Regions from separate parts of the Pseudarthrobacter sp. NPDC058329 genome, predicted to be linked through region 1. Evidence: riboswitches for the same ligand, from Rfam matches in the RefSeq annotation. Region 1 holds a riboswitch; each other region holds the start of a gene.
The links. Region 1 has a riboswitch for S-adenosylmethionine ahead of ACFVYC_RS15970 (homoserine O-acetyltransferase). Riboswitches for the same ligand answer to the same signal wherever they lie in the genome.
Positions count from the first base shown of each region.

Region 2: linked by a shared signal. The riboswitch ahead of ACFVYC_RS20765 (LLM class flavin-dependent oxidoreductase) and the one ahead of ACFVYC_RS15970 (homoserine O-acetyltransferase) in region 1 are both predicted to bind S-adenosylmethionine.
Region 3: linked by a shared signal. The riboswitch ahead of ACFVYC_RS02065 (aminotransferase class V-fold PLP-dependent enzyme) and the one ahead of ACFVYC_RS15970 (homoserine O-acetyltransferase) in region 1 are both predicted to bind S-adenosylmethionine.
Region 4: linked by a shared signal. The riboswitch ahead of ACFVYC_RS05740 (DUF1737 domain-containing protein) and the one ahead of ACFVYC_RS15970 (homoserine O-acetyltransferase) in region 1 are both predicted to bind S-adenosylmethionine.

Region 1 is NZ_JBHVZR010000013.1:40,696-48,244, reverse strand. Features, by position in the region: gene ACFVYC_RS15975 (MFS transporter) at 1-1,338, opposite strand, end outside; gene ACFVYC_RS15970 (homoserine O-acetyltransferase) at 1,520-2,635, opposite strand; SAM riboswitch class IV at 2,648-2,763, opposite strand; gene ACFVYC_RS15965 (bifunctional o-acetylhomoserine/o-acetylserine sulfhydrylase) at 2,861-4,186, opposite strand; SAM riboswitch class IV at 4,229-4,344, opposite strand; gene ACFVYC_RS15960 (VOC family protein) at 4,509-5,147, shown strand; gene ACFVYC_RS15955 (DUF222 domain-containing protein) at 5,336-6,820, shown strand; gene ACFVYC_RS15950 (CPBP family intramembrane glutamic endopeptidase) at 6,918-7,549, opposite strand, start outside.
Region 2 is NZ_JBHVZR010000023.1:40,173-47,721, reverse strand. Features, by position in the region: gene ACFVYC_RS20775 (ABC transporter substrate-binding protein) at 1-880, opposite strand, end outside; gene ACFVYC_RS20770 (NtaA/DmoA family FMN-dependent monooxygenase) at 877-2,292, opposite strand; gene ACFVYC_RS20765 (LLM class flavin-dependent oxidoreductase) at 2,304-3,410, opposite strand; SAM riboswitch class IV at 3,447-3,557, opposite strand; gene ACFVYC_RS20760 (LLM class flavin-dependent oxidoreductase) at 3,758-4,912, shown strand; gene ACFVYC_RS20755 (rhodanese-like domain-containing protein) at 4,961-5,347, shown strand; gene ACFVYC_RS20750 (LLM class flavin-dependent oxidoreductase) at 5,344-6,399, opposite strand; gene ACFVYC_RS20745 (MFS transporter) at 6,396-7,549, opposite strand, start outside.
Region 3 is NZ_JBHVZR010000001.1:434,964-442,512, reverse strand. Features, by position in the region: gene ACFVYC_RS02090 (sigma-70 family RNA polymerase sigma factor) at 1-421, opposite strand, end outside; gene ACFVYC_RS02085 (DoxX family protein) at 703-1,251, shown strand; gene aroA (3-phosphoshikimate 1-carboxyvinyltransferase) at 1,259-2,647, shown strand; gene ACFVYC_RS02075 (ribosome small subunit-dependent GTPase A) at 2,631-3,746, shown strand; gene hisN (histidinol-phosphatase) at 3,795-4,607, shown strand; SAM riboswitch class IV at 4,766-4,879, shown strand; gene ACFVYC_RS02065 (aminotransferase class V-fold PLP-dependent enzyme) at 4,916-6,355, shown strand; gene ACFVYC_RS02060 (class I SAM-dependent methyltransferase) at 6,411-7,169, shown strand; gene ACFVYC_RS02055 (metal-dependent transcriptional regulator) at 7,201-7,549, shown strand, end outside.
Region 4 is NZ_JBHVZR010000002.1:271,427-278,975, reverse strand. Features, by position in the region: gene ACFVYC_RS05765 (glutamate--cysteine ligase) at 1-126, shown strand, start outside; gene ACFVYC_RS05760 (hypothetical protein) at 234-458, opposite strand; gene ACFVYC_RS05755 (methyltransferase family protein) at 470-973, opposite strand; gene ACFVYC_RS05750 (O-succinylhomoserine sulfhydrylase) at 994-2,202, opposite strand; gene ACFVYC_RS05745 (rhodanese-like domain-containing protein) at 2,203-2,613, opposite strand; gene ACFVYC_RS05740 (DUF1737 domain-containing protein) at 2,610-2,888, opposite strand; SAM riboswitch class IV at 2,902-3,016, opposite strand; gene opgC (OpgC domain-containing protein) at 3,312-5,723, shown strand; gene ACFVYC_RS05730 (hypothetical protein) at 5,824-6,078, opposite strand; gene ACFVYC_RS05725 (TetR/AcrR family transcriptional regulator C-terminal domain-containing protein) at 6,307-7,020, shown strand; gene ACFVYC_RS05720 (pyridoxamine 5'-phosphate oxidase family protein) at 7,041-7,505, opposite strand.

The sequences.
Region 1 (7,549 bases):
GGCGGCGTCCACGTCGTGGAGCGAGATGCCGCGGGTCTCCTTGAGGAAGAACACGGAGATCGCGGTCACGATGCAGGCTGCCAGCAGGTACAGGGCCACCGGGGTGGAGGAGTTGAAGGTTCCCAGCAGTGACGTGGCGATGATCGGGGCCAGCGAACCGGCGACGATGGAGGTCACCTGGTAGCCGAGGGAAACGCCCGAGTACCGCATCCGGGTGGGGAACATTTCGGCCATGATGGACGGCTGCCCGGCGTACATCAGCGCGTGGAACAGCAGGCCGATGGTGATGGCGGCCAGGATGATGAAGTCATTGCCGGTGTCCATCATGGGGAAGGCGAAGAAGCCCCAGGTGCCGCCCAGGATGGCACCCGCCATGTAGACCGGCCGCCGGCCGTACGCGTCCGACATCTTGCCGACGAGCGGAACGGCGCAGAAGTGGATGAAGTGCGCCACGAGCAGGAGCAGGAGGATGCGGGAAGTGTCGGTCTGGACGACGACCTTCAGGTACGTGATGGAGAACGTCACCACGAGGTAGTACAGGATGTTCTCGGCAAAGCGCAGGCCCATGGCGGTAAAGACACCGCGCGGGTAGCGGCGGAAGACTTCGGCCACACCGTAGCCCTTCTTCTCCACCGTGACTTCCTTGCGTGCTTCGATGAAGATCGGCGCATCCTGGACCTTGGTGCGGATGTAGTAGCCAACGATCACGATCACTGCGGAGAGCCAGAAGGCGACGCGCCAGCCCCAGCTAAGGAACGCTTCCGGGGAAAGCGTGGCGGAGAGGGTGAACAGGACGCCGGTGGCCAGGAGGTTGCCCATGGGCACGGCGGACTGCGGCCAGCTGGACCAGAACCCGCGGGACTTGCTGGGGCTGTGCTCGGCCACCAGCAGCACGGCGCCGCCCCATTCACCGCCGACGGCGAAGCCCTGGATGAAGCGCAGGAACACCAGGAGGGCCGGGGCCCAGTAGCCGATCTGGGCGAAGGTGGGCAGGCAGCCCATGAGGAAGGTGGCGACGCCCACCAGGACGATGCTCAGCTGCAGAAGCTGCTTGCGGCCGAACTTGTCACCGAAGTGGCCAAAGACGATGCCGCCGATCGGGCGGGCAACGAAACCTACGGCATACGTAACGAAGGCCGCGATGATGCCATCGAGTTCGGTACCTGAATTGGGGAAGAACATCTTGCCAAACACCAGGGTGGCGGCGGAGGCATAAAGGAAAAACTCATACCACTCAACTACGGTGCCGGCCATGGAGGCCGTGACGACTTTCCTCAGGCCTGTGGCCTTGACGTCGGTTTCCTCTGGCCGCCGTGCGGCGGAGCGTTCCGTACTCATTAGTGAACTCCTTCGGCGTCGTCTTCGACACCACTGGGACAGGCTATGGCGGGTACATGTGTTTTTGGTCACGAACCGCCGGGTCCCATCGAGTATGGTCGCCCCGAACGCCCAGCTCAACGCCGAATCATGCAGAGCGCATCTGCGTTATTGCACATTCAGGGGCGTCGGGGGCGTGATGTCAGGCCGAAAGGTGCTCCCGCAGCTGGTTCCCCAGCTGGCCGATCTCGGTAAGGAAACCGTCGTGCCCGATGGGCGCCTCGATGAGGTGGACGTCCACCTCTCCGGGGAGTGCCTGGGCCAGCTCCCGCGACTGGGACGGGAAGTAGAGCCGGTCCGAGTCCACGGCGGCAACAAAAAAGCGCGCACTGGAACTGGACAAGGTCTGGACGAGGGAGCCGCGTCCGCGGCAGACGTCGTGGCTCATGAGCGCCTCAGTGATGGCGATATAGCTGTTGGCGTCAAACCGCTGGACCAGCTTGGTGCCCTGGTGGTCCAGGTAGCTTTCCACCTGGTAGCGCCCCCTGGCTGCGAGCTGCTCGCCCTGAAGCGGTGATTCGGGGGCCTGCGGTGAGCGGCCAAAGCGTCCGTCCAGCTCCACCGGGGAGCGGTACGTGATGTGGGCGATGCGCCGGGCCAGGGCCAGGCCCTCCTCGGGGGCGGTTCCGTTGTAGTAGTCGCCGCCGTTGAAGTTGGCATCCTGTCGGATGGCGAGCGTCTGCGCCTGGGCGAAGGCGATCTGCTCTGCGGTGCTCGCGGCACCCACGGAAATCACCGCGCAGCGCTGCACCCGTTCCGGGAACGTCACCGCCCATTCCAGGGCACGGGCACCGCCCATGGAACCGCCCAGCACGGCGAACCAGCTATCGATGCCCAATTGGTCGGCCAGCCGGGCCTCGGCCGCGGTGCTGTCCCGCAGGGTGACCAGCGGAAAACGCGAGCCCCATGGATGACCGTCCGGCGCGGGCGATGACGGCCCGGTGGACCCATAACAGCCGCCCACGATGTTGATGGACACCACAAAGAAACGGTTGGTATCCACGGGCGCACCCGGCCCCGCGAGTTGTTCCCACCAGCCTGGCTCCTCGGTGTCGCCCCGGGTCACGTGGGTGCTGCCGGTCAACGCATGTTCAATCAGGACGGCGTTGCTGCCGTCCTCGTTCAGGGTGCCCCAGGTTTCATAGGCGAGGGTGACGTCCGGCAGGTATCCGCCAGCCTCCAGCTGCAGGCCTCCGATGGAGGCATAGCGGACAATCCCGTGTTCGGGGACAGTTGTACGGGTGACGGTAACCGTCATGGCAAGACCTCTTCTACGCGCTTGCCCGCCGTCGTATGACCGGCAGGCCAGGTCTTCACCCGGGGCACCCCGCCGCGGAAGGAGGGTTGCCGGCCAGCAAGCCGGGGCTGTCACTGGCACTCATGACCTGCTTCGAGTGTACGAAACAGCCCCTGCCTGCTGCCAAGAGTGTGACTGGTTGTGACTTTCCCGGCTTGCCGCCGCGTTGGGCACCCTCGTGGTGGGCTAGGCTCCGGTGGCCCCCTTGGCGGCCCGGAAGCCTGCCTCGAGGTCCGCCAGGATGTCGTCGATGTGCTCGATCCCCACCGAAATCCGCACCAGACCCGGGTTCACGCCGGCAACCACCTGCTGCTCCGGTGAGAGCTGGCTGTGGGTGGTCGACGCCGGATGGATCACCAGCGAACGGACGTCACCGATGTTTGCCACATGGGAGTGCAGCTCCAAGGCGTCCACGAAGCGCTTGCCTGCCTCCGCACCTCCGGCGAGGTTGAACGACACGATGGCGCCGGTACCTTTGGGGCCGTATTTGCGGCCCCGCTCGTACCAGGGGCTGGAGGGCAGCCCGGCGTAGGCGACCGATTCGACGTCGTCACGCGCTTCCAGCCACTGCGCCACGTCCAGGGCGTTGGCCACGTGCCGCTCCACCCGCAGGCTCAGCGTCTCCAGCCCCTGGGCGATGAGGAAGGCGTTGAAGGGCGATACTGCCGAGCCAAGGTCGCGCAGCAGCTGAACCCTGGCTTTGAGGATGTACGACAGGTTGGCGCCCAAGGCACCGTCGGCGCCCAGGTCGCGGGCGTACACCAGCCCGTTGTAGGTGGGGTCCGGGGTGTTGAAGCCGGGGAATTTGGCAGGGTCCTTGCCGAAGTCGAAGTTTCCGGAGTCCACGATCACACCGGCGATCGCCGAGCCGTGGCCGCCCAAGTACTTGGTGGCCGAGTGCACCACGATGTCCGCGCCCCATTCCAGCGGCCGGATCAAGTACGGGGTGGACAGGGTGTTGTCCACAATGAGGGGCACTCCGGCGTCATGCGCAACCCCGGACACGCCTTCGATGTCCAGGACGTCCTGCCGCGGGTTGGACACCACCTCGCCGAAGAAGAGCTTGGTGTTGGGCTGCACTGCGTTACGCCACTGGTCCAGGTTGTCCGGGTCCGCCACGAACGTGACTGAAATGCCGAACTTCTTCAGGGTGTGGGCGAGGAGGTTGTAGGTGCCCCCATAGAGGCTGGGGCTGGCGACGATGTGGTCCCCCGCCTCGGCAACGTTCAGGATGGCGAAAGTCTCCGCCGCCTGCCCGGAGCTGAGCAGCAGCGCTCCCAGGCCGCCCTCCAGGCTGGCGATCCGTTGCTCCACCGCCTCCTGCGTGGGGTTGCCGATCCTGGTGTAAATGGGCGCCAGTTCGGCCAGGGCAAAGCGGTTGGCGGCGCTCTCAGCCGTGGGGAACACGAAGGACGTGGTCTGGTAGATAGGAAGTGCACGGGCACCGGTGGCGCCGTCCGGCTCCTGCCCGGCGTGGATCTGGCGTGTTTCGAAAGACCAACCGTTGGACAACTAAGGCTCCTTTGACATGGCCCGGCATGCTGGAAGCACCGCGGGCCGCGCTTGCCATCCGGCCGTTGCCGGACAGCCAGGTCCTCACCCGGGGCACCCCACCGCGGATGGAGGGTTGCCGGCCAGCGAGCCGGGGCTTGGCGCTGGCACTCATGACCTGAGCTCAGTGTAGGAACGAGCACACAACACCCGACAGGATTATGACGAACATAGTCCTCAGGATTTCCCGGGGGCAGGTGGGTTCATGAAGGGTTTCCACGGCAAAATCCCAGTAAGGGTACCCTTAGCTGAGAGCCCGATCACAAAGTGCCAAGATGTTGCCATGCGCATGGATCACGTCTCTTACGCCTGTGAACACGATGGCCTGGCTGCCACCACCGAACGTATCTCCTCTGCCCTCGGCGTTGAGGCAGTCAAGGGCGGGGTACACCCGCGGTTCGGAACCCGGAATATGATCATCCCGCTCGCGGGGCACAAGTACCTCGAAGTGGTGGAGGTCCTGGACCACCCCGCTTCGGACAAGGCTCCCTTCGGGCAGGCAGTGCGTGCGCGGTCTGCTGCCGGCGGCGGCTGGATGGGCTGGTGCGTCGAAGTGGACGACCTGGCCCCCTTTGAGGAACGTCTGGGACGCTCCGCAGTCAACGGCAACCGCAAGTTTCCGGACGGCCGCGAACTGGTCTGGAAACAGATCGGCATCCTGGGCTTGATTGCCGACCCCCAGGTTCCCTACATGCTCAAGTGGGACGGCGATCCTTCCCTGCACCCCTCCAACGCCTACGACAGCAACGTGAAGATGAGCTGCCTGACCATCGCCGGTTCGGCAGCCCGGGTCACCGAATGGCTGGGTGAGCCGGTGGAAAAGCCGTTGGAAGACGTCGCCGTGGAGTGGGTGGCACCGCACGGTACCCCCGGCATCCTGTCGGTGACGTTCGAGACCTCCAACGGAGCTGTCACGATCTGATCCTTCCTGGAGTCCGGGCAGTCCTGCCCGGCCCCCGACTGTTGGGCAGGTGCTCTTCTTTGCCCTCCTGAGCTTCGGCCGCCATCAGCAGGTGACAACGGCGTCACCTGCCGATGGCGGCCGAATTTTTTTGTGAGCCCGGATTGCATCCCCGCCGGAATGTCTGACCCCCTTGTCATGATGGGTTCATGGGCACAGCGGCGGTGGCAAAGGCGTATGACGACATCAACGCCGCCCTTGCTGTGCTAAATGCTGAGGTGGACGGGTGTGGTTCTGAGCCGTTCTCGGAGGCTGATCCGCTGGCCGGGCTGGCGGATGGGTGCCTGGACATCCTTGCCGGGGCGCGTGTGGCCGAGGCCGGGTTCGCGGGTCTGAAGGCCCGGGCTGCGGTGAAGTACACGGACACCGCCGATGCTGTGGCACCGCCGGACGCGCCGGTGCAGGCGCAGGAGATGGCTATCGCCGCGGAAATCGGCGCCCTGCTGGCCCTCGGCCCCCGCGCGGCGGGTTCGTTCCTGGCCGCATCCCATGCCCTGGCCAGGGAGTTGCCGCTGACCCTGTCGGCGTTGCAGGCCGGAACCATCTCCTGGCAGCACGCCCTCGTCATGGTGGATGAAACGGCGGGCCTTGACCGGGCCGGGGCAGCGGCGCTGGAGGCCCAGTTCCTGGGCCCGGACACCCCGCGGCCGGCCACGGCTGCCCGGATCGGGGAGATCCCGGCCTACCGCTTCCGCCACAAAGCGCGGACCTGGCGGGAACGCCACCACGCCGAATCCATCGAGAAGCGCCACGCCAAGGGCGTCGCGGACCGGCGGGTGGAATACCGGCCGGACCAGGACGGGATGGCCTGGCTCTCCGCCCGCCTGCCCGCCCACCAGGCGGTGGCGGGCTGGAACCGGCTCACCGCCCTGGCCCGCGGGATGCAGGGCCCGGAGGAAACCCGCACCCTCACCCAACTGAAGGCCGATACTTTCGCCGCAGCGGTTCTCGGCAGCGGCACCAGCAGCGGCAGTGGCACCACCGGCTCTGGCCTCGGTGATTCTGCGGCTGCGGGAACCGATGCGGGCCCGTCCTCGGGGATCCGGGCGCAGGTCCTGGTCACCGTTCCCGTGTTCTCCCTGCTGGGCCTCACCGGCGAACCCGCAATGCTGGACGGATACGGCCCCATCCCGGCCTCCATGGCACGAAAACTCCTCGCGGACGGGGCCAGCTCGTTCCACCGGGTCCTCGTGGACCCGCGCGACGGCGCGCCGCTGGAGATCGGCCGGACCAGCTACCGCCTGACCAAAGCCATGAAGAAAGCACTTCAACTCCGGGACGGCAAATGCACCTTCCCCGGCTGCAACAACCCCTCCTTGGACAACGAGGCCGACCACCTCACCGCCTGGCACCACGGCGGAACCACCGGCATCAGCAACCTCGCTCAACTCTGCCCTAAACACCACCGCCTCAAACACAACAGCGGCTGGACCCCCACACCAACTACCCAGAACGCGCCACCCGGCTGGACCTCACCCACCGGACGCCACTACAAACCCGAACACCACGACTGGGAACCACCCCACTGGCCCCACCAACCGCAGTCCGCCATCGGTGATCCGCCGGACTTCATCTACATCGGGCTCTCCCCTGGAGAAGAAGGACTGGAACAGTTCCTACATGCCCACGGTTAAACGGTTGAGCATGTCGAAACCCCACAAACTCAACCACCGGGTTCCAGCATGGGTTTCGACGGGCTCACCACTGGCCCGGCTCGACCACCGGGGTCGGCTAGCCCAGTCCTACCGCCTTGCCAAACAGGCTGAATCCGACGAACGCCACGATGTCCAGGAGGGCGTGCGCGATTACCAGGGGCATCACCCGGCGCGTGCGCGTGTACAGCCAGGCGAAGACGACGCCCATGACCACATTGCCGATAAAGGGCCCGAAGCCCTGGTACAGGTGGTACGTGCCGCGGAGCAGCGAACTCACCAGGATGGACAGCGGCACGCTCCAGCCGAACTTTCCGAAGCGGTTCAACAGGTATCCCACCACGATGACTTCCTCCACCACGGCATGGCGCACCGCGGACAGGATCAGCACCGGAACTGTCCACCAGTAAGCGTCGAGTGCACTGGGAATGATGGCGGTGGTGATGCCGAGGGCCCGGCCCGCGGCGTAGAGCCCCAGGGATGGGATCCCGATCAGCGCCGCCAGCCCGAGTCCCTGGAGCAGGTCCCGGCCCGGGCGCTCAAAGTTGAATCCGAGCTTTCGGAAAGCTGAACCCGAAGTGCTGCCGTCGCCGGAGGCCGACTGCCTGTGGTCGGTGAGGAAGTAGATCACCAGCAGCACGGGCACCAGCGCAAAGATGATGTCCAGCAGTTGGTAGGTCAGGTCAAAGTACTCACGGGTGCTCTGCGAGC
Region 2 (7,549 bases), on a different contig from region 1:
AGCCGTTGCCGTCGAAGAGCTTGGCGTCCGCGGCCGAGATTGCCGCGGTGGCGTCGATCTGGCCGGACTGCAGGCTGCCGGTGCGGTTGCCCGCCTCCGGGATGATTTTGAACGTGACGGTATCAAGGTACGCCTCGCCCTTGTTGCTGTTCGTGGACGCCGGCCAGGCGTAACCGGCCCGGCGCGCCAGGACCGCTTCCTTGTCCACCGTGTAGCTCTGCACCGTGAACGGCCCGGAGCCGGAGAACTTGCCGGCGCAGCGGTCGGCTTCACTCAGGGCGGCCGACGCCGGGGACAGCAGTCCCAGCGTGAACGTGGACGTGGCCTGCAGGAACTGGGCATTCGGCTTGGAGAAGTCCACTACCACCGTCCTGGCGTCCTTGACCGTGACGGCCGTGACGTCGCTGAGGTAGGTGGATCCCAGGGTTGCCTTGGCGCCCAGTGCCTTGATGGCCTCGAAGTTCGTCTTCACCGACGCCGCATCAATGGGCGCTCCGTCAGCGAAGGTTGCGCCGTCACGGAGCGTGAAGGTGAAGCTGGTGGCGTCCGCGTTGGCCTCGAACTTCTCGGCCAGCCACGGGACAATCTCGCCCGTGGACGAATCCTGCGAGGTCAGGGATGCCACTGTCTGCCGGGCGATCGCGATGGCGTCGTTGTTGCCCACCTGCTGCGGATCGATGCAGCCGCGGTCCACCGAGACGGCGAAGTTCAGGTTGCCGCCCGCCGCCGGGGTGGCGTCGGCACTTTGCTGCGATCCGGCGTCGGCCGCTCCTGCGCACGAGGACAGCAGGAGGGACGCCGCGCCCAGGAAGGCCACCACGACGGCGGACTTCCGGGCGCTGCGGAACGTCGAGGTTCCGGAGGGGTTCAGGCGGTTCATGCTACGTCTTCGCTTTCTTGGCGGCGGGCAGGCGACAGGTCGCCGCGCCGGTGGGTGAGAGGGGCGCGGAGGCCCAGGTTTTCGCGGAGGTTGGTGCCCGGGTATTCGGTGCGGTACACGCCGCGTTCCTGGAGCCGGGGCACCAGGTGGTTGACGATGTCGTCCAGGCCGGTGGGGACAATCCAGGGGGTGATGTTGAACCCGTCCACGGCACCGGAGTGCGCGTATTCGGTGAGCAGGTCCGCGACGTCGTCGTAAGATCCCACCAGGCCGCGGCCGTTAATGACCGAGCGCTGGGAGACGAACTGCCGGATGGACTGCCCCTTCTCCGTGGCCTCGGCCCGCCATTCAGCGGCGAGTTCCCTGGCGCTCTTGCCGTGGAAGGCGTTGCCGCGGGTGGCGTTGGTGACGTCAACCACCGGGTCGATGTCCGGGAGCGGGCCGTCGGGATCGTATTCGGTGAGTTTCCGGCCCCAGAACTGCTCGAGGTAGGCGATGGCGGTCTGCGGGCTGACCTGCTGCTCGCGGACCCACTGGTGCTTCTCCTCGGCTTCCTTGGCGGTGGGCGCGAGGATGAATTCCTGGCCCGGGAAGATCTTGACGTCGTCGGCCGGCCTGCCTGCCTTCAGCGTCCGTGCCACGATGTCCTCGCGGAACTTCCTGGCCTGTTCCAGCCCTGCGTGGCGGGAGAAGATGACGTCCGCATTCCGGACGGCAAAGTCGCGCCCGTCGGCTGAATCGCCGGCCTGGAACAGCACCGGATGGTACTGGCTGGAGCGCGGCAGCCTGCCGGTGACCTCGACGTCGAAGCTTGCGTCCTGGCGACGTACCTGCGTGATGGCGTCGTCGGCCAGCCACCTCCGGGACTCGCGGGACCCGGCGATTGCGCCGTCAGCCCAGGAGTCCCAGATGGCTTTGGCCGTCTGGACGAACGCTTCGGCCCGGACGTACCGGTCCTCGTGCGCCAGGAACCCGCCGCGGCGGAAGTTGGCCCCGGTCCAGGCGTTGTCCGTGGTGACGATGTTCCACGCGGCCCGGCCGCCGGACAGCAGGTCCAGGCTGGCCAGCCGGTGGGCGAGGTCCGCGGGGTCGTTGTAGGTGGTGTTCTGCGTGGCCACCAGGCCGATGTTGGTGGTCACCGCGGCAAGTGCTGCGAGCGCCGTTTGGGCGTCCGGCCGGCCAGCGACATCCAGTTCGTGGATCCTGCCCAGGTGTTCGCGCAGCCGCAGTCCCTCGCCGAGGAAGAAGGCACTGAACAGGCCGCGCTCGGCGGTCTGGGCCACCCTCCGGAAGGATTCGAAGTCGGTCTGCGAGCCGCTTTCCGGTGCACGCCAGACCGTGGTGTGGTTGACGCCCTGGAAGAAGACGCCGAACTGGATGGTGCCGTCGCCGTCGATGCGGGAAGTGCTCATGAGGGTTCTCCCTAGTGGGCCGCGGCGGCGGCGTAGCGGTTGGCGGGGCGGGTCAGGCCGAAGGATTCGCGCAGCGTGCATCCCGGCGCGGGTGCGGTGATGATGTTGGCGCGGCGCAGTTCGGGCAGGACCGCGGCTGCCAGTTCCGGCAGTTCGGTGTCCAGCACCGCCGGGTGGATCCGGACGCCGTCGCTGTCCTTGAACAGGGCTGCGAGGAGATCCACCAATCCGGCGGCGTTGCCCACGTAGCGGGCTCCGCCGGTCCAGCGCTGGTGGGCATCAAGCTCCTCGAGCCGGTCCGCGGCGCGGCGGCCGCGGGAGTCCAGCACGACGTCGAGCTCCACCAGGGTGCGGGCCGCGCCTGCCTCGCGGGCTGATGCAGCGGCGGCAGCGAGTCCCTCGAGTGTTGCGGCGGATACGAGCGCCACGTCCGCTTCGACGGCGGGCAGCAGCGCAGCAACAGCGAACACCGGCAGCTGCCCCTGCAGCGGGCGGGGAATGATCGAGGGCCCCTTGACCGAGAACCGGCTGCCCTCAAAATCGGCGTAGTGCAGCTTGTCCGCGTCCAGGTACCGGCCGGCGGCCGCGTCGCGGATGACGGCGTCGTCCTCCCAGGAGTCCCAGAGCCGGCGTGCGGTTTCGACGACGTCCCGCGCCTCGGACTGCACGTCCGCCTCCGCGATGGCGTCCCTGCCCACGGACCGGGATTCCTGGACGGTGTTCTCCACATTGACCAGCCAGCCGGCGCGGCCGTGTGAGGAGTAGTCCAGGCTGGCCAGCTGGGTGGCCACGTGGAACGGCTCGGTGTAGAGGACGCCGGCTTCGGGGACCAGGCCGATGGACCGGGTCAGCGGGGCGCTGAAGGCTGCCCGCTGGATGGCATCGATCCGGCCGGCGATACCAGTGCCCTCGGTGTCGGTGGTGCGGGAATCGCGGAAGGTGGCCAGGTGGAAGCCGGCGATGTCCGCCGCCTGCACGGTCCCGCGGATACGGCTTCCGCTCAGGAGCGTTCCCGGCTCGTGGGCGGCGAAGCGCCACGCAGCCGGGTGGGCGCCATCGCCGTCGAGCTCGATGCCGAGCACGGCGGAGCGCTGGCTGGGTGGAGGTGTGGAAGGCATGGATCCCCTACTGTTCGGGCCGCGGACGGCCGGTACGACATTCGCTTGCCGCTGCTGCGGCCAGGTCTGTTTCCGGAGCACCCCGCCATAAAAATGCCTGAGGGTTGCCGCAGCACCAGCCGGTCCTTCGCGTGCTGTCTCTTGACCTGCGACTGAATCTAGGGGTCCGTGCGGGCGCTCCACAAGCGGCTGGTCTTGCAGCGTCAAGGGCGGAAATGCGGCGTCAACGGGCGCTGTATTCCGTCATTTATGAACCAGTCTTGGCCTGCGTTACCTGGCATTTCGGGAGGTTGAGTCCGGTGACGGCCGGGGTGCGGAGGCGAGGCGGAAATTCGTAGTGTCATCCCATGTCCAAGCCTCCCGTGGTTCCGCTCTCCGTCCTCGACCTCAGCCCGATCTCCGCCGGCAGCACCGCCGCCGATGCGCTGCGGAACAGCATCGATCTCGCCGTCTCCGCCGAGCGGCTGGGCTACAGGAGGTTCTGGCTGGCCGAGCACCACCTGAGCGCAGGAGTCGCCGGGTCCGCTCCGCACGTGCTGTCCGCCCTGGTGGCAGCGGCTACCAGCACCATCCGCGTTGGCACGGCCGCCACCATCCTGGGCAACTACCGACCCATCCAGGTGGCTGAGAACGTGGGCACCATTGCAGCGTTCCACCCGGGCCGCGTGGACCTGGGCTTCGGGAGGTCCGGGGTACCCAAGGCAGGGCTTCCCCATGCCGCCGGCGCACCGGCCACCGCTCCGGACGCTCCGGCAGACACCGCAAACCGGATTGTGGACGGGCTGGTGGTCCCGCCACCGCGGCCGCTGTTTGGCAGGGCCTTCCCGGAACGGTTCCAGCTTCAGGCCCGGCTGCTGGGCCGCGTCCCCGGGGATGTGGACAATTTCGAGAACGATGTCCAGGACATCATCGCCTTCTTCGCCGGGACCTACCGCGCGGAAGAAGGCGCGACGACGGCCATCCACCCCGCGCAGGGCAACCCTCCGCAGTTCTGGATCCACGGTTCCAGCGCCGGACCCAGCGCCCGGCTCGCCGGCAAGCTCGGGCTGCCCTACGGGGCCAACTACCATGTTGCGCCCTCGGCAGTCCTCGAATCCGTAGCAGAATACCGGGCACATTTTGAACCGTCCGGCCTTCTGGATAAGCCGTACGTGGCAGTCTCGGCTGACGTTCTGGTGGCCCCCACCGCGGCCGAGGCCGCCACTGTCGGGGCCGGATTCGAGCACTGGGTGCACAGCATCCGCTCCGGCAAAGGCGCCATTCCCTACCCGGCCCCGGAGGACGCCGCCGGGCTCCCGCCGCTGGAACCGGCCGAGAGGGACCTGGTCCGCGACAGGCTGGACACCCGGTTTGTGGGCGACCCCGCGCAGGTGGCCGAGGGGCTGCGCTCCCTGCGGCGGGCCACCGGCGCCGACGAACTCCTCATCACCACCATCGCCCACAGCCAGGCGCACCGCATCCGCTCCCAGGAACTCCTGGCCGCGGCATGGGGCCTGGGCTGACGGAACACTGCTTTCACCCACCAGCACACCTACCGAAGGAGCACCACAATGAGCGAGCAGAACACCCCGGTCGACCCCCAGCTGATCAGCGCCGAACAGGCAGCCCAACTGATCGAGGAGGGCGTCCTCCTGATCGATATTCGCAGCGAAGGCGGCCGGGCCAGCACCGGAAGCGTCCCCGGCGCCGTTGTGGTGGACCGCGAAAACGTGGCCCAGGACTTCGGCCCGGAATCGGACACCAGGCTTCCGCAGGTGACCGGAACCGACCAGAAAATCGTTGTGTTCTGCGGCTCCGTCAACGGCTCCGGCCCCGTGGCGCAGAAGCTCAAGGTGCTGGGCTACCCGCAGGCTGTCCATGTTGACGGCGGATTCCTGGCCCTGCGCGACGCAGGCGTGGCCACGACCGGCCCGGCTGTGGAACCCGCCGCCGTCTAGCCGTGGGCAGCCGCGGCTAAGTGCCGCGGCTGCCAACCCAGCGGTGGCGCCACGAGCGTGGCGAAGTCCGTGATGATCTGCCGGTAATCCTCGATGGAGAACTCGTACGGAAGGTTGATCTGCAACTCGGTGGCGGAGGCGGTCACCGGATCAGCCAGCAGCCCTTCCACGATTTCCTCCGCATTGCCTACCAGGTCCGGCGCGAACAGCGTGCGGCGTTCCCCCTGCGGGGCCAGCGTGCGCTCCTGGCGGCTCTCCCGGTAGGCGCGGTACCGGCCCCGCGTCTCTGCGTCGGCCCCGTCGGTGGGAAGGACCACCCTGCCCACCGCCACGCGCGGCACATGGCGCCCGCGGAAATCCTGGCGGTAGCGCGCAAGGTTGGCCGCCTGGGCCTCCACAAAGACGCTGCTTGCTTCGCCGGACACGATGTTGCCTACCACCAGGTTGACGCCGCTGGCCGCCGCCCAGTCCGTTGATGTGGCGGATCCTGCGCCGTACCAGATGCGGTCCCGCAGTCCTTCGCTGTAGGGCTGCAGCCGCGGCCGCTGGGTGTTGCCCGGGGAATGGATCACCGTATCCTCGTCGCCGAGGAAGCGGCCCTCCAGGTTCGCCAGGAGCCGCTCGATCCTGCGGTGGGAAAAGTCGATACTGCGCCAGTCGCCGTCGAACACCTTGTCCGCGAGGAGTTCCGCGTGCGGAGGGACGCCGGCGCTGAGGCCGATCTGGAGCCGGCCGCCGGAGAGGACGTCCGCCGTCGAAATATCCTCGGCCAGGCGGAAGGGGCTTTCGTACCCGATGGGGATGACCCCCGTGCCCAGCTCGATCCGGGATGTCCGCTGGGATGCGGCCGCCAGGAAAACGGTGGCGGCGGAGATGCCATGCTCCAGGTGGCGTTGCCGGACCCAGGCCCCGTCATAGCCCAGCTGTTCGGCGAGCTCGAACAGCTGCAGCGTCTCCTCCAGGCCCTGGCCGGGCGCGTGGTCGAGGTAGTTGCCCGGGGTCAGGAAGCTGACGGACTGCAGGCCGGAGTCGTGAGGCGTTGATGATGTCATGGTGTTGCTTTCTCGGTAGGGGCGGTTCTTGTGGAAGGTGCTGATATCCGGCGCCGGGCAACGGCGTCCCGGATCCAGTCGAGGGCTCCGGCCAGGATGGCGATGGCGGTGAGGACGGCGCACAGGACGATGGCGTGGTGGAAGGCACCCCTGAAACCGGTGTCCGGCAAGGCATTGAGGAACAATCCGGCGATCGCCGCCGAGCAGAGTGCCGCGGAAAAACGCTGGCTCAACTGGTAGAAGCCTGCGGCCACACCTGCTGCCCCGCCGGGTGCGTGGCCCAGCGTGAGTGCCTGGTTGGGTGCCACCACCAGGCCGGTGGCTACTCCCTGGACCAGGCCGACGGCGGCAACCGCCACTGCGGCTGCCGCATTGTCCAGGCCCTGGACGGCCAGGTCCTTGAGGACCAGGGTGGCCAGTGATGCCGCCAGGGCGAACACCACCCCGGCCCGGCCAAAGCGGCCCAGGAACCGCCAACTCTGGCTGGACGCCAGCAGCATCCCGGCGGCCTGCGGGGCGAGGATTCCGGCGGCTGCCAGCGGGGCGAGGCCGGTTCCGGACAGGAAGTAGAAGGCCGTCAGGGCCGCCATGGCGGCGCCGACGCCGAACTGGCACAGCGCCACTACGGTGCCCAGGAGGTAGCCCTTGGACCGCACCAGTTCCGGGCTGAGCAGGGGCATGCGGCCACGGCGGTGGTACAGGAACTCCCAGCCGGCGAAGCACAAGATGGTGCCTGCCCCGGCCGCCAGCCACACAAGCGAGGACCCTTGCGTGCCGTACACGGCAGGGGTCAGGAAGGCGATGACCGCGGAGCCGAGCAGGAGCGCACCTACGGCGTCAACGGAAGGCCTGCGGCGGTTGTTCCGGGCGGACAGGGCATCGGCGGCCTTACCACCGGGCAGGAGCCTGATGGCCAGCGGGACCAGGACAAGGACCAACGGCACGTTGACCAGGAAAAGGACGCGCCAGCCGGCGTCCGCTCCGGCGGCAGACAGGATCACCCCGCCGATGAGCGGGCCGCAGACCGCCGCGTAGTAGCCCAGGGCTTTGGCCCGCTGGGCGCCGGTGTAGAGGTCCTGCAGGAGTCCGAGGACCTGGGGATTGAGGCAGCCGGCGCCCAGGCCCTGCAGGAGCCGCGCCGCAATGACCA
Region 3 (7,549 bases), on a different contig from region 1:
TGTCCGAGTTGGACTGAAGCGGCTCGCGCTGCCGTTTACGGTACAGATTGATATAGGTGTTCGTCAGAATGCGGTACAGCCAGGCCTTGAGGTTGGTTCCCGGCTTGTACTGGTGAAACGCGGAAAAAGCCTTGGTATAGGCCTCCTGGACGAGATCCTCGGCGTCGGCAGGGTTCCTGGCCATGCGCATGGCGGCGGAATAGAGCTGGTCGACATACTGCATCGCATCACGCTCGAACCGGGCGCGGCGCTCCTCGGCGGATTCCGTGGAAACGTTAACCACGCCTTCGGCGCTTTCCGCGTCAGGCTGCTGTGATTCTGCTGTTTGCCCTGCAAGCCCGGGCCGTGCGCCAGCGCTGCTTTTGGCTTCGCTCTGGGAAGCCTCATACATGGCCGAAACGGCCGGATCCAAGGTGCTCATTGCGTTCAAGTCTACTGTCAGGCTCCGGGCACGCGGCGACCCGTACCCGGGGGGTTCGGCCCCCAGCAAATCCATGGCCACCGGGCCTGCCGCATCAATTCCGTCCAACACCCGCCTCAAGGGCCAACTCCGCTCTGTTGTCCGGTGCTTTGTCTTGTGGGCCCGACTCTCGCGGACCCAGCATCCATAACCCCTGCCCTTGGGCAAATATTCCCCAAAAGTGCAAGACTAGAACGGACTTCGCCGCACCCGACGCGGTTCGTCCATCCAGGAGGAAATCCATGTCCTTTGTCCGCACACTCGCACGGCCCATGCTGGCTTCCAGTTTTGTCCTCGCCGGAATGGATAAGCTCAAGAACGCCGATGACACCGCGCAACAGTTGTCGCCGCTGCTGAGCAAGGCCACGGCAGCGCTGCCGTTCCGTACTGACGAGAAGACGCTGGCACGCGTTATTGGCGGTACCCAGGTGGGCGCGGGCGTCCTTTTTGGGCTTGGGAAATTTTCGCGGCTTTCAGCCACCCTGCTGACCGTCATCTCCCTTCTCAACACCTTCGTTGAATGGCGCAGTGCGGACATCAGCAGCAAGGAAGGGCGCGGAAACCGCCGCAACCAGCTGTTGAAGAACCTGTCCCTGAGCGGTGGTGCGTTGCTTGCTTCCGTGGACACGGCCGGCAAACCGGGACTCGCCTGGCGTGCCGAGCACCTGGCCGCCGACGCCAGGAAGGGTGCCGCGCACCTCGCCGCAGATGCCAAAAAGACCACCAACAAGAAGCTGCACAAAGCCGACAAAGCCGTGCGCCGCGCCGTCGAACAGGCCACGGGGGCATAAGCAGCACATGACCTCAGCAGCCGCCACACAGGACAACTCCGGAACGTCCCTCCCCTCCTGGCCCGCACCCTTCGCGTCCCGCCCTGTCGATGCCACCGTTACGGTGCCCGGTTCCAAATCGCTGACCAACCGGTATCTGGTGCTCGCGGCGCTGGCCGATGGCCCGTCGCGCCTGCGTGCGCCACTGCATTCCAGGGATTCGGCGTTGATGATCGATGCGCTCCGCCAGCTCGGTGCCACCATCACGGAGGTGCCGGGGGACGGCGTGTTTGGTCCGGACCTGGAAGTTATCCCGCCCGCGGCGGGTGCGGCGGCGTCCTCCACCAGGATCGACTGCGGCCTGGCTGGAACGGTGATGCGGTTCGTTCCGCCGCTGGCGGCGCTGCGCAACGGCACGAGCGTTTTCGACGGCGACCCCCACGCCCGGAAGCGGCCGATGGGAACGATCATCGAAGCCCTCAAGGCGCTGGGGGTGGCGGTCAACGCCGAAGACGGCAGCGCGCCGGCGTCGTTGCCGTTTGTTGTGGAAGGTACCGGAGAGGTGCGTGGCGGCCACCTGGTGATCGATGCCAGCGCCTCCTCACAGTTCGTCTCAGCACTCCTCCTTGTGGGGGCACGGTTCAGCGAAGGCCTGCATCTTGAGCACGTCGGAAAGCCGGTGCCAAGCCTGGACCACATCAACATGACGGTGGCCGTCCTGCGCGGAGCCGGTGTGGTTGTTGACGATTCGGTTCCCAACCACTGGGTTGTTGCCCCGGGACCCATCCGCGCGTTCGACCAGCGGATTGAGCAGGACCTGTCCAACGCCGGGCCCTTCCTTGCCGCTGCCCTGGCGTCCGGTGGAACGGTCCGGATTCCCGGTTGGCCCGAAGAGACGCAGCAGGTAGGAGATCTATGGCGGACCATCCTTGCCAGCATGGGCGCGGAGGTCACCCTCATTGACGGCGTCCTGACGGTAACGGGCGGTCCGGAAATCAAGGGCGCCGATTTCGCGGACACCAGCGAGCTCGCCCCCACGGTCGCCGCGCTGTGTGCTTTGGCCAGCGGACCCTCCCGGCTCAGCGGCATTGCGCACCTGCGCGGCCACGAGACTGACAGGCTCGCTGCCCTGGTCGCCGAGATCAACCGCCTTGGCGGTGATGCCGAGGAGACCAGCGACGGGCTGGTGATTCGGCCGGCCAAGCTGCATGCCGGCGTCGTCCGCAGTTACGCCGACCACCGCATGGCCACCGCCGGCGCCATTCTTGGCCTGGCAGTGGAGGGGGTGCAGGTGGAGGACATCGCCACCACCGCAAAAACCATGCCGGACTTTCCCCAACTGTGGGCAGACATGCTGGCCCAGGCCGGCCCCGCCCATGCCGGCGTGGAGGGGTCCAGCGGTGGCGCGGAGCACTGATTCCTGGGACGAATCGGATGTCCGCATCCGGCCCAGCAAAAAGGGCTCCCGCCCCCGCACCAAGGACCGGCCCAGCCACGACGACGCCGTGACCGGACGCATCATCACCGTTGACCGCGGCAGGTACACGGCAGTGGTGGGCGAGGACTCCGGCAACGAACGTGTGGTCATCGCCGCAAGGGCACGCGAACTTCGCCGCAACCCGGTGGTGGCCGGAGATTTCGTCTCCCTTGTGGGCGATGTCTCCGGTGAACCGGATACCCTGGCACGGCTGGTCAGGATCCAGGACCGCCGGACGCTGCTGCGCCGCAGCGCAGATGATACGGATCCGGTGGAGAGGGCTGTGGTGGCCAACGCGGACCAGCTGGTGATTGTGGTGGCTGCCGCCAATCCCGAGCCGCGTACCGGCTTCATTGACCGCGCCCTGGTGGCAGCCTACGACGCCGGAATCGAGCCGATCCTCCTGGTCACCAAGGCCGACGTCAAGGATCCGGCGGACCTGCTGTCCAACTACACGCACCTGGACTTTCCAGTGATCATCAGCCGCACTGCCGATTCCAGCGCTTCAGGCATCGATGCCCGCTCCGATGACGGACTCTCCGCACGGCTGGACAGCACGGCCGTCGCGGAGTTGCGTGATCACCTGGACGGAAAAGTAACTGTGATGCTCGGCCACTCGGGCGTGGGCAAATCCACCATGGTGAACGCGCTGACCGGAGCGGAACGCGCCACCGGCGGGGTCAACGCCGTGACAGGGCGGGGGCGCCACACGTCGTCGTCTGCGCTGGCATTGAGGCTGACCGAGGCCCCGGCGGGCAGTTGGATCATCGACACTCCGGGCATCCGCTCCTTCGGCCTGGCCCACGTGGACCCGGACCGGATCCTGCGCTCCTTCCCCGACCTCTCCCCCGGCATCGAGGACTGCGAACGCGGCTGCAAGCACACCGCCACCGCGGTGAACTGCGGACTGGACGCCTGGGTTGGCGGCGGCCATGCCGGCGCCACCGGAGAAGCACGGCTGGCCTCCCTGCGGCGCCTGCTGGGCACCGACCCCCGCCTGGAGGCCCAGGAGGCCAAGGAACTGGGCAGCGTCAACTGACGGTGCCGATCTCCCAGCAGATCAGCGCGCAGACGGTAGTTTGGAACCATGATCCAACCCGCTTCAAGCTACAACGATGACCTGCGCCTGGCCCACGTGCTGGCAGATTCTGTTGATGACCAGACCATGAGCCGCTTCAAAGCCCAGGACCTCAAGGTGGAGACCAAGCCTGACCTCACACCGGTCACCGACGCGGACAAGGCCGCGGAAGAGGCCATCCGCGGCCAGTTGTCGCGTTCCCGTCCGCGTGACGCCGTGCTCGGGGAAGAGTTCGGGAGCACCGGCCACGGGTCCCGCCGCTGGATCATCGATCCCATTGACGGCACCAAGAATTTCGTCCGCGGCGTCCCCGTCTGGGCCACCCTGATCGCGCTGGTGGATGAAGGCGAACCCGTTGTTGGCGTGGTGAGCGCGCCGGCCCTCGGCAAGCGGTGGTGGGCGGCTAAGGGAATGGGCGCCTACATGGGACGCTCGCTCGCCGCTGCCACCCGGCTGCGCGTCTCAAATGTCGCCAACCTGTCCGACGCTTCGCTGTCCTACTCCAGCCTGGGCGGCTGGAAGGAACGCGGGAACCTGGACAACTTCCTGGGCCTCACCGAGGACGTGTGGCGGACCCGCGCGTACGGCGATTTCTGGTCCTACTGCATGGTGGCAGAGGGCTCTGTGGACATCGCCTGCGAACCCGAACTCAACCTGTACGACATGGCCGCTCTCGTGCCGATCGTGGTTGAAGCGGGCGGCCGCTTCACCTCCCTGGAGGGGGAGGATGGCCCATTCGGCGGCAACGCCCTGGCCACGAATTCCATCCTGCACTCTGAGGTTCTTCGGCGGCTGAACCCGGACCTGGATGATCTTCTCTAAGTCCCTACACCGAACAATCAGCGGCGGGTGCCTCCCAAAGGAGGCGCCCGCCGTCGTATCTTCGGTGAAAGCAGCCCTTTTCAGCGGACGCGTAACAAACCGCTTAACAATCGGGCCGGCTTCAAACCTTCCTGCCCCATGTCCTACGCTCTTAACCAGGTCACGAGTGCCAGCGCGAAACCCCGGTTTGCTGGCCGGCAACCCTCCAACCGCGGTGGGGTGCCCCGGGTGACGACCAGGCCGGTCCGGAACGGATGCGGCAAGCGCGGATTCCCGGTACAGGGGGTCCTTTCGAAGTGAGGTCTGCCGTGACTACTGCCACCGTCTCCCCCAACGCCGCTCTCCAGCCTGAAACCGTCCAGCCTGATGGCGCTGCCCTCTTTGATGCCCGCCGGGCCGTCGCCGGCCGGCCGCTCTCAGCCGTCACCGGCGCTGAAATCCAGGCACCGCTGATTTCCGGCGACCACGTCCGGTACGCCAACCTCGACTACGGCGCCTCCGCTCCGGCTCTCTCGGTGGTTTCGGCCTACCTCAATGAGATCCTGCCGTTCTACGCCAGCGTCCACCGCGGCGCCGGCTACGCATCCCAGATCAGCACCTCCGTGTACGAAAATGCGCGCAACATCGTCCGCGAGTTCGTGGGCGGCCGCCCGGACGATTCGGTGATTTTCACCCGGAACACCACCGATTCGCTCAACCTGCTGGCGGGCTGCCTGCCCGCAACGGACGGCCGGCCCGACGGCGACGTGCTGTACCTGGACATCGAACACCACGCGAACCTGCTGCCCTGGCAGGGCGTCCCACACCGCAGCATCGTTGCCGCTGACACCATCACGGGCACCATCGCATCCGTCCGCGCTGAACTGCAGCAGGGCGGTGTGAGCCTGCTCGCTGTCACCGGCGCCTCAAACGTCACCGGTGAGATCCTCCCCATCCGCGCCCTGGCCGAGCTCGCCCACGAACACGGTGCACGGATTGTGGTGGACGCCGCCCAGCTGGCGCCGCACCGCCGCGTCAACATCGCCGCGGATGGCGTGGACTACCTCGCCTTCTCCGGCCACAAGCTCTACGCCCCGTTTGGTGCCGGCGTGCTGGTGGGCCGCCCGGACTGGCTCGACGCCGGGACCCCGCACCTCGCCGGCGGCGGTGCCGTCAAGGAAGCAAGGCTCGACGACGTCAGCTGGGCCACCGGCCCGGCCCGCCACGAGGGGGGCTCACCGAACGTGCTTGGCGCAGCTACCCTGGCACGCGCCACCCAGGTGATTGCCGGGCTTAACCAGGACCAGTGGCACGCCCACGAATCCGCCATCCGTTCCTTCCTCGTCGAGGGCCTGCAGAAGATCGACGGCGTGACCGTCCACCAGATCTTCAAGGACACCAACCCGGACACGGACACCATCGGCGTGGTCAACTTCTCGGTGGAAGGCTACGACGCCGGGCTGGTGGCGGCTTACCTTTCCGCTGAGCACGGTGTTGGCCTCCGCGACGGCCGCTTCTGCGCCCACCCGCTGCTGAAGCGGCTCGGGCTTCCCTCCGGTTCCCTCCGTGCCAGCTTCGGCGTCGGCTCGCGCCTCGAGGATGCAGAACGGCTCCTTGCCGGCATAGAGTCGCTGCGCCGCGATGGCCTGGGGTGGGACTACGTCGTGGACGCAGGACGCTGGGTTCCCGCCAACGACACGCGGACCTACCCGCACTGGGCACCCAACACTCCCGGAACCGCCGGCGCTGCCCCCTGCATCGATGACTGAACACTTGCGGTAAATTCGAAGGATACCCAAGGGCATCAGACGAAGGAGGCCACGCGTGGTACGGGGTGGCCCCAAGCTTGATCATGGACGGCGCCGGGAGCTCGGCCAGAGCTTCCAGGACGGCGGCCGGCACTACCAGCGGGTCCGCCCGGGCTATCCAAAAGAAACAGCCCAATGGCTGGTTCCCCCGGGCGCCGCCGATGCCCTCGACGCCGGAGCCGGCACCGGCAAGTTCACCGCACTGCTGCTGGACCTGGGCCTGTCCGTCACTGCGTTGGATCCCTCTGCTGACATGCTCGAACAGTTACGGGCGCACTATCCCGGGGCCACGGCGGTCCAAGCCAATGCCGAGGCGACGGGCCTGCCCACGGCGGCCTTCGACGTCGTCAGCGTTGCCCAGGCCTGGCATTGGTGCGACGCACTGGAAGCAAGCACGGAACTGGCGCGCGTACTGCGGCCGAACGGCACGCTGGGCCTGATCTGGAACCAGCTGGATACATCGGTTCCGTGGGTCCACAGGCTTTCACGGATCATGCACGCCGGGGACGTGTACAAGCCGGACTTCCGGCCAGTCGTGGGGCCGGAGTTCCGGGGGCTCGAGGGCCACGTCGCCCACTGGCAGGACCGCGTCACCACCACCGACCTGGTGGAGCTCACCAAGTCCCGGAGCTACTATCTGCGGGCGGGTGAAACCACCCGCGCCAAAGTGCTCGCCAACTTGGACTGGTACCTTCACGAACACCTGGGCCACAGCCTTGACGAAGAGCTGGAGCTGCCCTATCTAACGCTTGCGTGGCGGGCCTTCAAGGCATGACGCCGGACGGGCAACGGGTAGGCTTGGAGTTGTGAAGACCAGCGCGCCCTCCTCCTCCATCGAGGATTACGTCAAGGTCATCTACTCGTTCACGGAATGGCAGGACAAGCCGATCACGTCCTCGCAGCTGGCCCAGCGCCTTGGCGTCGCCAATTCCTCGGTCTCGGAGATGGTCCGCAAGCTGAAGGACCAGGGCCTCGTTGACCATAAGCCCTACAGCGCCATCACGCTCACGGACAGCGGGGTCCGGCTCGCCCTTGCGATGGTGCGGCGCCACCGCCTGATCGAGACCTACCTTGTCCAGCAGCTGGGTTACAGCTGGGACGAGGTCCACGACGAAGCCGAACTGCTGGAGCATGCGGTATCGGACACGTTTATTG
Region 4 (7,549 bases), on a different contig from region 1:
TCATCGCCCGAAGACTTGGGCTTCAGCGCAGTGGTCAAGCACGCCATCGATGCGACCATGCGGGGTTCCCTGGATTTTTCGAAGGCCGATGGCGCTCCGGAACTTCTGCGGGTCCGCCAGGCCTGACATCTCCGCAGCTACGCGGTTGGACTACCTCATCTCAGATCAGGGGACGAAAGCGACTCCGTGAGCCAAAGGTGCCAGTGCGGAAACGGGTCCTTGGCAGTTCGTCGTCAGTAGGGCCAGGTCACCAGGGCCTTGGCCCCGGCGAGTTGTGCTTCCATCAGGGCCAGCCGCTCCAGCCGGATATCGATCTTCCGCTGCAATACATCAACGGCAGTACCGGAACCGTCAGCCGCAGCATCGAGCCGGGCATCACTCAGGACCAGCTCATCAAGGCCCGCAACGGAGGTATGAATACCCTCCATCGCGGCCGCTGCGCCCGTCCCGACTCCCATAAGAACATCATCTAATGGGGGTCTGACATTCTGAGGCCAACGTAGCGGGGAACACCCTGGCGGTACTTCATGTACGAATCTCCGAATAGGCCTGCCAGGCGTTCCTCCTCCCGCAGCACCTCCCGGTGCACCGCAGCGGACGCTGCCGGAAGGGCGGCCAGGATCCAACAGTTGCCCCGCATCAGGCCGATGCCAAGGTGCACCAGCGCCCATCCCACGTACATCGGGTTGCGCGAGAATGCGTAGGGCCCGGATGTAAGGAGGACGCCCGGCGTAGCAAGTCGCACGCCCCGGGCAGCAAACCAGGCCCAAACGACAAGGGTGCCACCGGCGCCCAGTGCAGCCAGGCCAGCTGCATGAAACAGTACGGGCACCCGGGCGGACGGAGCGGAAAGCCGTGATCGTACCAGCCGCTGAAGCACGGCGCCAGCGGCGATCCCCACCAGGTTCTGCTCCGGCAACGGAATGTTGGACAGGAGCCTTTCCCAGTCACTCGTGACAGCAGGTCCCGTCATGACCAACACGCCAACCAGTGCTAGACCTGCTTCAATGCCTGCTCAAGGTCGCCAATCAGGTCGTCCACGTTCTCCAGCCCAACCGAAAGCCGCACCACGCCGTCGCTCAGCCCGATGGCCGCCCGCCCCTCGGGACCCATGGCACGGTGCGTCGTGGTGGCCGGATGGGTGATGAGGGACTTGGAGTCGCCCAGGTTATTGGAGATGTCGATGATTCGCAGGCCATCCAGCAGCGCGAAGGCCGCCTCCTTGCCCGAGCGGCCGCCCGTCGTCGCAAGTTCCAGGGTGAGAACTGTCCCACCCGCACTCATCTGCTTCGCGGCGAGCTCGTATTGCGGATGTGACTTCAGGAGCGGGTACTTCACCCAGCTCACGGCAGGCTGCTGCTCCAGCCACTCGGCCAGTTGCAGGGCTGAAGCGGACGAGTGGTTAACGCGCAGGGCCATAGTCTCGAGGCCCTTGGTGAGCACCCACGCGTTAAAGGCGGACAACGACGGACCGGTGTGCCGCATGAGCTGCTTGACAGGGCCATCGATGAATTCCTTGGTGCCCAGGATAGCGCCGCCCAGCACCCGGCCCTGGCCGTCAATGTGTTTGGTGCCGGAGTAGACAATGACGTCCGCGCCGAGTTGCCCGCAGCGCTGCAGCAGGGGGGTGGCAAAGACATTGTCGACGACGACGGTGGCACCGGCTGCGTGCGCCAGTTCGCTGACCGCGGCGATGTCCACGATCTCCTGCATGGGGTTGGAGGGTGACTCAAAAAAGACGGCCGTGGTGGGCTGGGACAGGGCGTCACGCCACTGCTCCAGGTCCGGGCCGTCCACGAATACCGTCTCCACTCCCCAGCGCGGCAGGATCTCATTCAGGATCACAAAACAGGAACCGAAGAGCGAGCGGGCGGCCACCACACGGTCGCCGGCTGCCAGCAGGGCGCCCAGGGCGGTGAAGACCGCGGACATGCCGGACGCCGTCGCAAAGCACGCCTCGGTTCCCTCGAGGAGGCGGAGCCGCTCCTGGAAGGTGGCCACGGAGGGGTTGCCGTAACGGGAATAAACGAAGCGCTCGTCTTCACCCGTGAAGGCACGTTCCGCCGCGGCGGCAGATTCGTACACGAAGCCCGAGTTCAGGAACACAGCTTCGCTGGTCTCCTGGAAATTGGTGCGGTCCAATCCGCCGCGGACGGCCTGGGTGTCGGGGCTCCAGCCGGCGGCGTCTTCGTTGAAGGTCACTTAATTCTTCCCGAGATTGGTGGGCAGGCCGCGGTTCTTCCAGCCGTTGACGGTGCGTTCGCCGTAGCGGTCCGGCTCGCCCTCGAAGCCCTCCAGCACGTTATAAGAGGTGAATCCGGCCTGCGTGGCAGCAATCGCGGCCGCGACGGAACGCTGCCCGGAGCGGCACAGGAACACCAGCTCGGTCGAAGCATCCTCGGGCGCCTGCTGGGTCAGGTGGGTGATGAAATCCGGGTTGGGGATGCCGCCGGGGAACGTCCACTGGATGAACAGGGGATCGTTGTCCGTGGCCTTGGTGTCCGGGATGCCGATGTGGGCCCATTCGCCCTCGGTGCGCACATCCACCAGGATGGCGCCCTGCTCCAGCTTGTCCCACGCTTCCTGGGGCGTCAGGTCCCCTGCATAGCTCATGCGTGGCCCTCGCCGTCGAACTCAAGGTCTTCGCCTGCGGACTCAAGGTCATCCACCGCGGTGGCGACGGCGGCATCGGCTGATGCGATGGCAGCCGGAAGGACCAGGGCCTGTGCAACTATCACCTTGCCGCCGTTGGACGTTGCCGCCGGGCTGCCGTGCAGCACGTAGCCCTCGGCCAGGGCGGTCGAAATCCTTTCACAGAAAGACCTGTCATCCGGCCCGGTGACAAGCCGGTAGGAAAGTCTTTCTTCAAGGGCAGGTGCGTCAGACACGACGGATCTCCTTCTTTCACGCTTGCAACACGATTCGGTCGATATGCCGAGTATTCACCTGAGGCACCCCGCCGCGAAAGGAGGGTTGCCGACCGGCCAGTCAGGGCTTGGCGCCGATACTCATTACTCCCCAAAAACGTAACACTTGGCACGCGCGGCCGCAGCGCCGCCGTCGTCATGTTCCGTAACTGAACCCTTCCGGTCCGGGAGGGAGGCCATACGTCCGCAGCCAACCAGGTCCATGAAGGACGACGGCGACAGGCACCCCGGGGGGCAGGGGACCGATGCCTGCGACCTCCTGACATGCCGGATAAAGTTCTTGTGGGGCCGCCGCCCCGTCGTTGAAGCATCAGCCTTGGGGGTCCCATCAGCTCGTCATCAGCCGTCGCGCGAAAGATCCATCACCTTCCTTTGGTGCGCCGCGTGGCGGCCTTCCTGGCCGCCATACTGTTGGCAGTCCTGGCCGTGGTGCTGCCTGGCGGAGCGGCCCGGGCGGCAGATAGCTTTCCGGACGAGGGCAAGCCGTTGCTGGGCGCTGTCCTGGAATGGGGTGAGGACACCGCCGCCGGGTTCGCCGACCGCCTGGGTGCGTCGCCGGCGCTGTTGGGGCATGACATAGCCTTCCCGTTCCGCCCCTCAGAGGTAAACGACATCAGAGGCTTCCTGGAACAGTCAGGAGAGCAAGGCGCGCATGCCATGCTCACGGTGAAGCCGACGGTTCCGTTGGACCAGGTCACCGCTGAAGCCGCCGCATCATTTGCTGACGAAGTGGCGGAACGGACAGGCAACTTCAGGGGCCAGGTGCTGATCCGCTTTGCTCCGGACATGAATGCCAGCTGGGTGGAGTGGGGCCAGCAACCTTCCGCCTACCGGTCCGCTTTCCGGGCCGTAGCCGCCGCCTTCGAGGATACCGACGGCGGCCGTACCGCCATGGTGTGGGAGCCCTACCTGGGCAAGGACTACCCCTTTGGCCTGCACCGGAGCGCCCCCGCGCCGGGAAGCGAGGGCTTTGCCCTGCTCGATACCAATGGCGACGGCGCCTGGAACAGTTCGGACGCGGCCTACGAGCCCTACTATCCAGGGGACGACGCCGTGGACTGGGTGGGGCTGACCGCTTTCCATGACGACACGGCCGGCGGAGCGCCCATTAACACCGTTCCCCGTCAGGGCGAACTCCAGGAAATGCTCACGGCCTCAGGCGGCGAAAACTTCTACTCGACGTACGCGGCCCGGAAAAACAAGCCGTTCCTGCTGCAGACATCCGCTTTCTACAGCCCGAATTCGGGCGGAGCCCCGGAAGCCCAGGTCAAGTCCACGTGGTGGGACCAGGTCCTGGGGGCAGCCGGCTCCCCGGAGTTTGCCAAGACGGCCGCGGTGGTCTGGGATGAGCGGACGAGCACCCGTGACACCGGTGTGGCGAGCATCGACTGGCTGCTGACGGGGAACCCGGCCATTGCAGACGCCGCCCGGCAGAGGCTGGAAGCTTCCCCGTTGGTGACAGGTCCGGTCACTGAGGTTGCGGCGCACAGCGGGTATGTGCGGGCCAACACCCTTTCCGGGCCGGCATCCTGGACTGTGGGTGCGGCGCTGGTCATTCTCCTCGTGGCTCTGTGGCAGGTCCCCCGGCGCGTGAAGTGGGCAACAGCATGGGCCTACACGGACCCCTCCGCCAGGGATTCCCGGGTGGACTTCCTGCGTGGCATGGCCATCGTCTTTGTGGTGGTGAACCACCTGGGGATGACGTCACTGTTTCAGTTGCTCACGCAGGAAGCCGTGGGCTTTGTTTCCGGGGCGGAGCTTTTTGTGCTCTTCTCGGGCCTGGTGGTGGGCATGGTGTACGGGCCCAGGGTCAAAGAGGACTTCGGGACAGTGGTGGACCTGACCTCGCGGCGGGCCGGAAAGCTGTACCTCACGGCCCTGGTGGTTCTTATCGGCGTCTTCCTGATCTCCCTGCTGCCGATTTTCCGGACCGACACCCTCACCACCTTCGTGGACCAGGGCACCGGCGGGGCAGGGCATAACGGCGCCGGCCGCACCTACGACCTCTACGCCGGAATGGAGTCGCTGTTCCAGTTCCCCGTGCCGCCCCAGATCCTTCCAGCCATCCTGCTGCTGCAGTTCGGTCCCTGGCAGTTCAACGTCATGGGCCTCTACGTCGTCCTGCTCCTTGCCAGTCCATTGATCCTTGCCGCCCTCAACCGCGGCAAAGCCGGATGGGTACTGGCCGCCACCCTGGCCGTATACGCCGTCGGAGCGCTCACGCGCTTCCGGATCCTGCCCTCGCAGTTCGAGGATTCCTTCCCGCTGCTGGTGTGGCAGGTGCTGTTCGTCATCGGCCTGGTGGCCGGGTTCCATCGGCACCGGGTGGTTGCCTGGCTGGCAGCCCATGCCTGGGTCGTGGCGGCGTGCACGGCGGCGGCGATGGTCTTCGTTTTCCTGTCCTGGGGCAACCCATACCTGGCCAACGGTTTTGATGTTCGGCTCTCGGTTATTCCGGACGCTGTGTACCGGAGCATGTACGACACCTTCTTCGGCCGCACCTACCTGGCTCCAGGACGGCTGCTTAACGTCCTGGTCCTGGTGGTGGCTGCCTATGCGTTCCTGACCGTGTACTGGAAGCCGGTGACGCGGGCCCTGGGGTGGTTCCTGATTCCGCTGGGCAGGGCAACCCTGTACGTGTTCATCATGCACGTTGTGCTGATAGCGGTGATCGCCAACATCCCTGCGCTGCGGCAGGGTGACGTGCTGATCAACACCGCCGCCTACGCCCTGGTGCTGGGACTGCTCTGGTTGATGGTCCGGACACGGTTCCTCTTCCGCGTCATCCCCAGCTGAGAGCGGGGCTTCCCCGGAAGCCGAAGGAAGCTGACAAAACAAAAGGCGTGAACCGTTGCCCGTTGGCGGGCGGTTCACGCCTTTCCTGCAATGCCGGTGGTTACACGATGCCGGGGCAGCTGGCCAGGATGTAGTCGGCGGCAGCCGGCCCCTTCATCCTCAGGCCGTTGGAGCCCGGGGTGATCCGGTGCTTCATTGCCGCCCAGAAAGAGGTTTCCATGCCTGGCGCCTGCTGGTTGATGAAGCACCAGCTGGTGTAAAGGCCGTAAAGACGGTCGTCGTTGAGGCTGTGGTCGGAGGCGGGGTCGAGGTGGGTGGCTTCCTGGAGAAAGATGTCGAACTGCGAATGTGCCATGAGGCGTCCCTTCGCTAAGTGCGTGTGTACCGCCGTTCGGCTACAGCAGCGAAATCCTCAATGCCCTGCACGGGGCCACGGAGTGGTGATCGAGACCATTGGAATCGATGGCATCAGGCGATGTCAGCGCCTATCTACAATGTAGACTTTACTCGTAGACTACGTTTACAGCAAGCGTCTGGAATTACCCTCCCGGCCCGCCTGCTTCCGGCTCCAGAACGGAAGATTATGTCCTCGCCGAAGACCCCGGGCCCCGCCAAAGGCCGCGCCCGGAAGGAGCGGCTCAACCGCGACCTGGTGCTGGCCAAGGCCCTGGAAGTTGTGGATGCGGAGGGCCTGAACGCGCTGACCATGCGCCGGCTGGGGCAGGAGCTTGAGCGGGATCCGATGAGCCTGTACCGATATGCGGAGAACCGGGCGGCGTTGCTGGATGGGGTGTCTGAGTTGGTGCTCAACCAACTGTCCATCCACCCCGAGGACCCCGACTGGAAAACCCAGCTTCGGCACATCGCGCATAACCTTCGGCGGCTCGCGCTCGAACACCCCAACGTGGTGCCCCTGCTGGTGACCAGGCCGCTCTCCACTCCGCTGGGGCTGCGCCCGCTGGGCACCCTGCGTCCACTGGAGCAGATCCTGGCCCTGCTCATCGGCGCCGGGTTCAGCGCTGCCGACGCCCTCCACGTCTACCGTGCCTACTACGGGTTCCTCTATGGCCACCTTCTCAATGAGCTGCAGGAATTCGTAGTGGATCCGGAAGAGAATGAAGTGCTGCTTCGGCTGGGATTGCACCGGCTGCCATCCAAGGAGTTTCCCCGGCTCCGTGAGCTGGCCCCCGCCCTCGCCGAATACGATGGCGAAGCGGAACTGGACCAGGGGATCACTATCCTGCTGTCGGGCCTCGAAGCACAGCTGTCCAGGAACCAGGAAAGTTTTCCTGCTTAGGGGCCAAAAAGGGCGGGCAGCTACTCGAAGGAAGCCCTCCGGCGGTCAGTAGTGCGGGTGTTCCAGATATCCGGCGTGGTGACCTTGAACCGGCGGCCCGTCAGCACCCGCGCCGACAACCTGATGTAGTGGGTTTTTTCGCCCGGTTGCCATGGTTCCAAGCCCAGGCCGTCCACGGCTTCCTTCTCCGCCTGGTCCTCGATAATTTCGGTGTCGCCCCTCGCCACGACGCTCCACGCCTCTTCGGTGTGTGGATCATAGCCGTCGATCTCAAGTGCCGCCGGCCGTTGAGACTTGGCATTCCACAGCTTGGTCACACCAGCGGTACGGAAGACGATGCTCCGTTGGTGCACAACATAATTAACCGGGAAGATCTCCGGATGGCCGTCCACCACCAGGCCAAGACGGCCCAGGGTGTCACCTTCCAGCAGGTCCCAGCACTCATCAAACGTCAGTTTCCCGGTTGGCTGTACGTCAGAGGTCATGGACCATACCCTACGTCTCAGGCGGCCGAAGGAACATGGCCGGA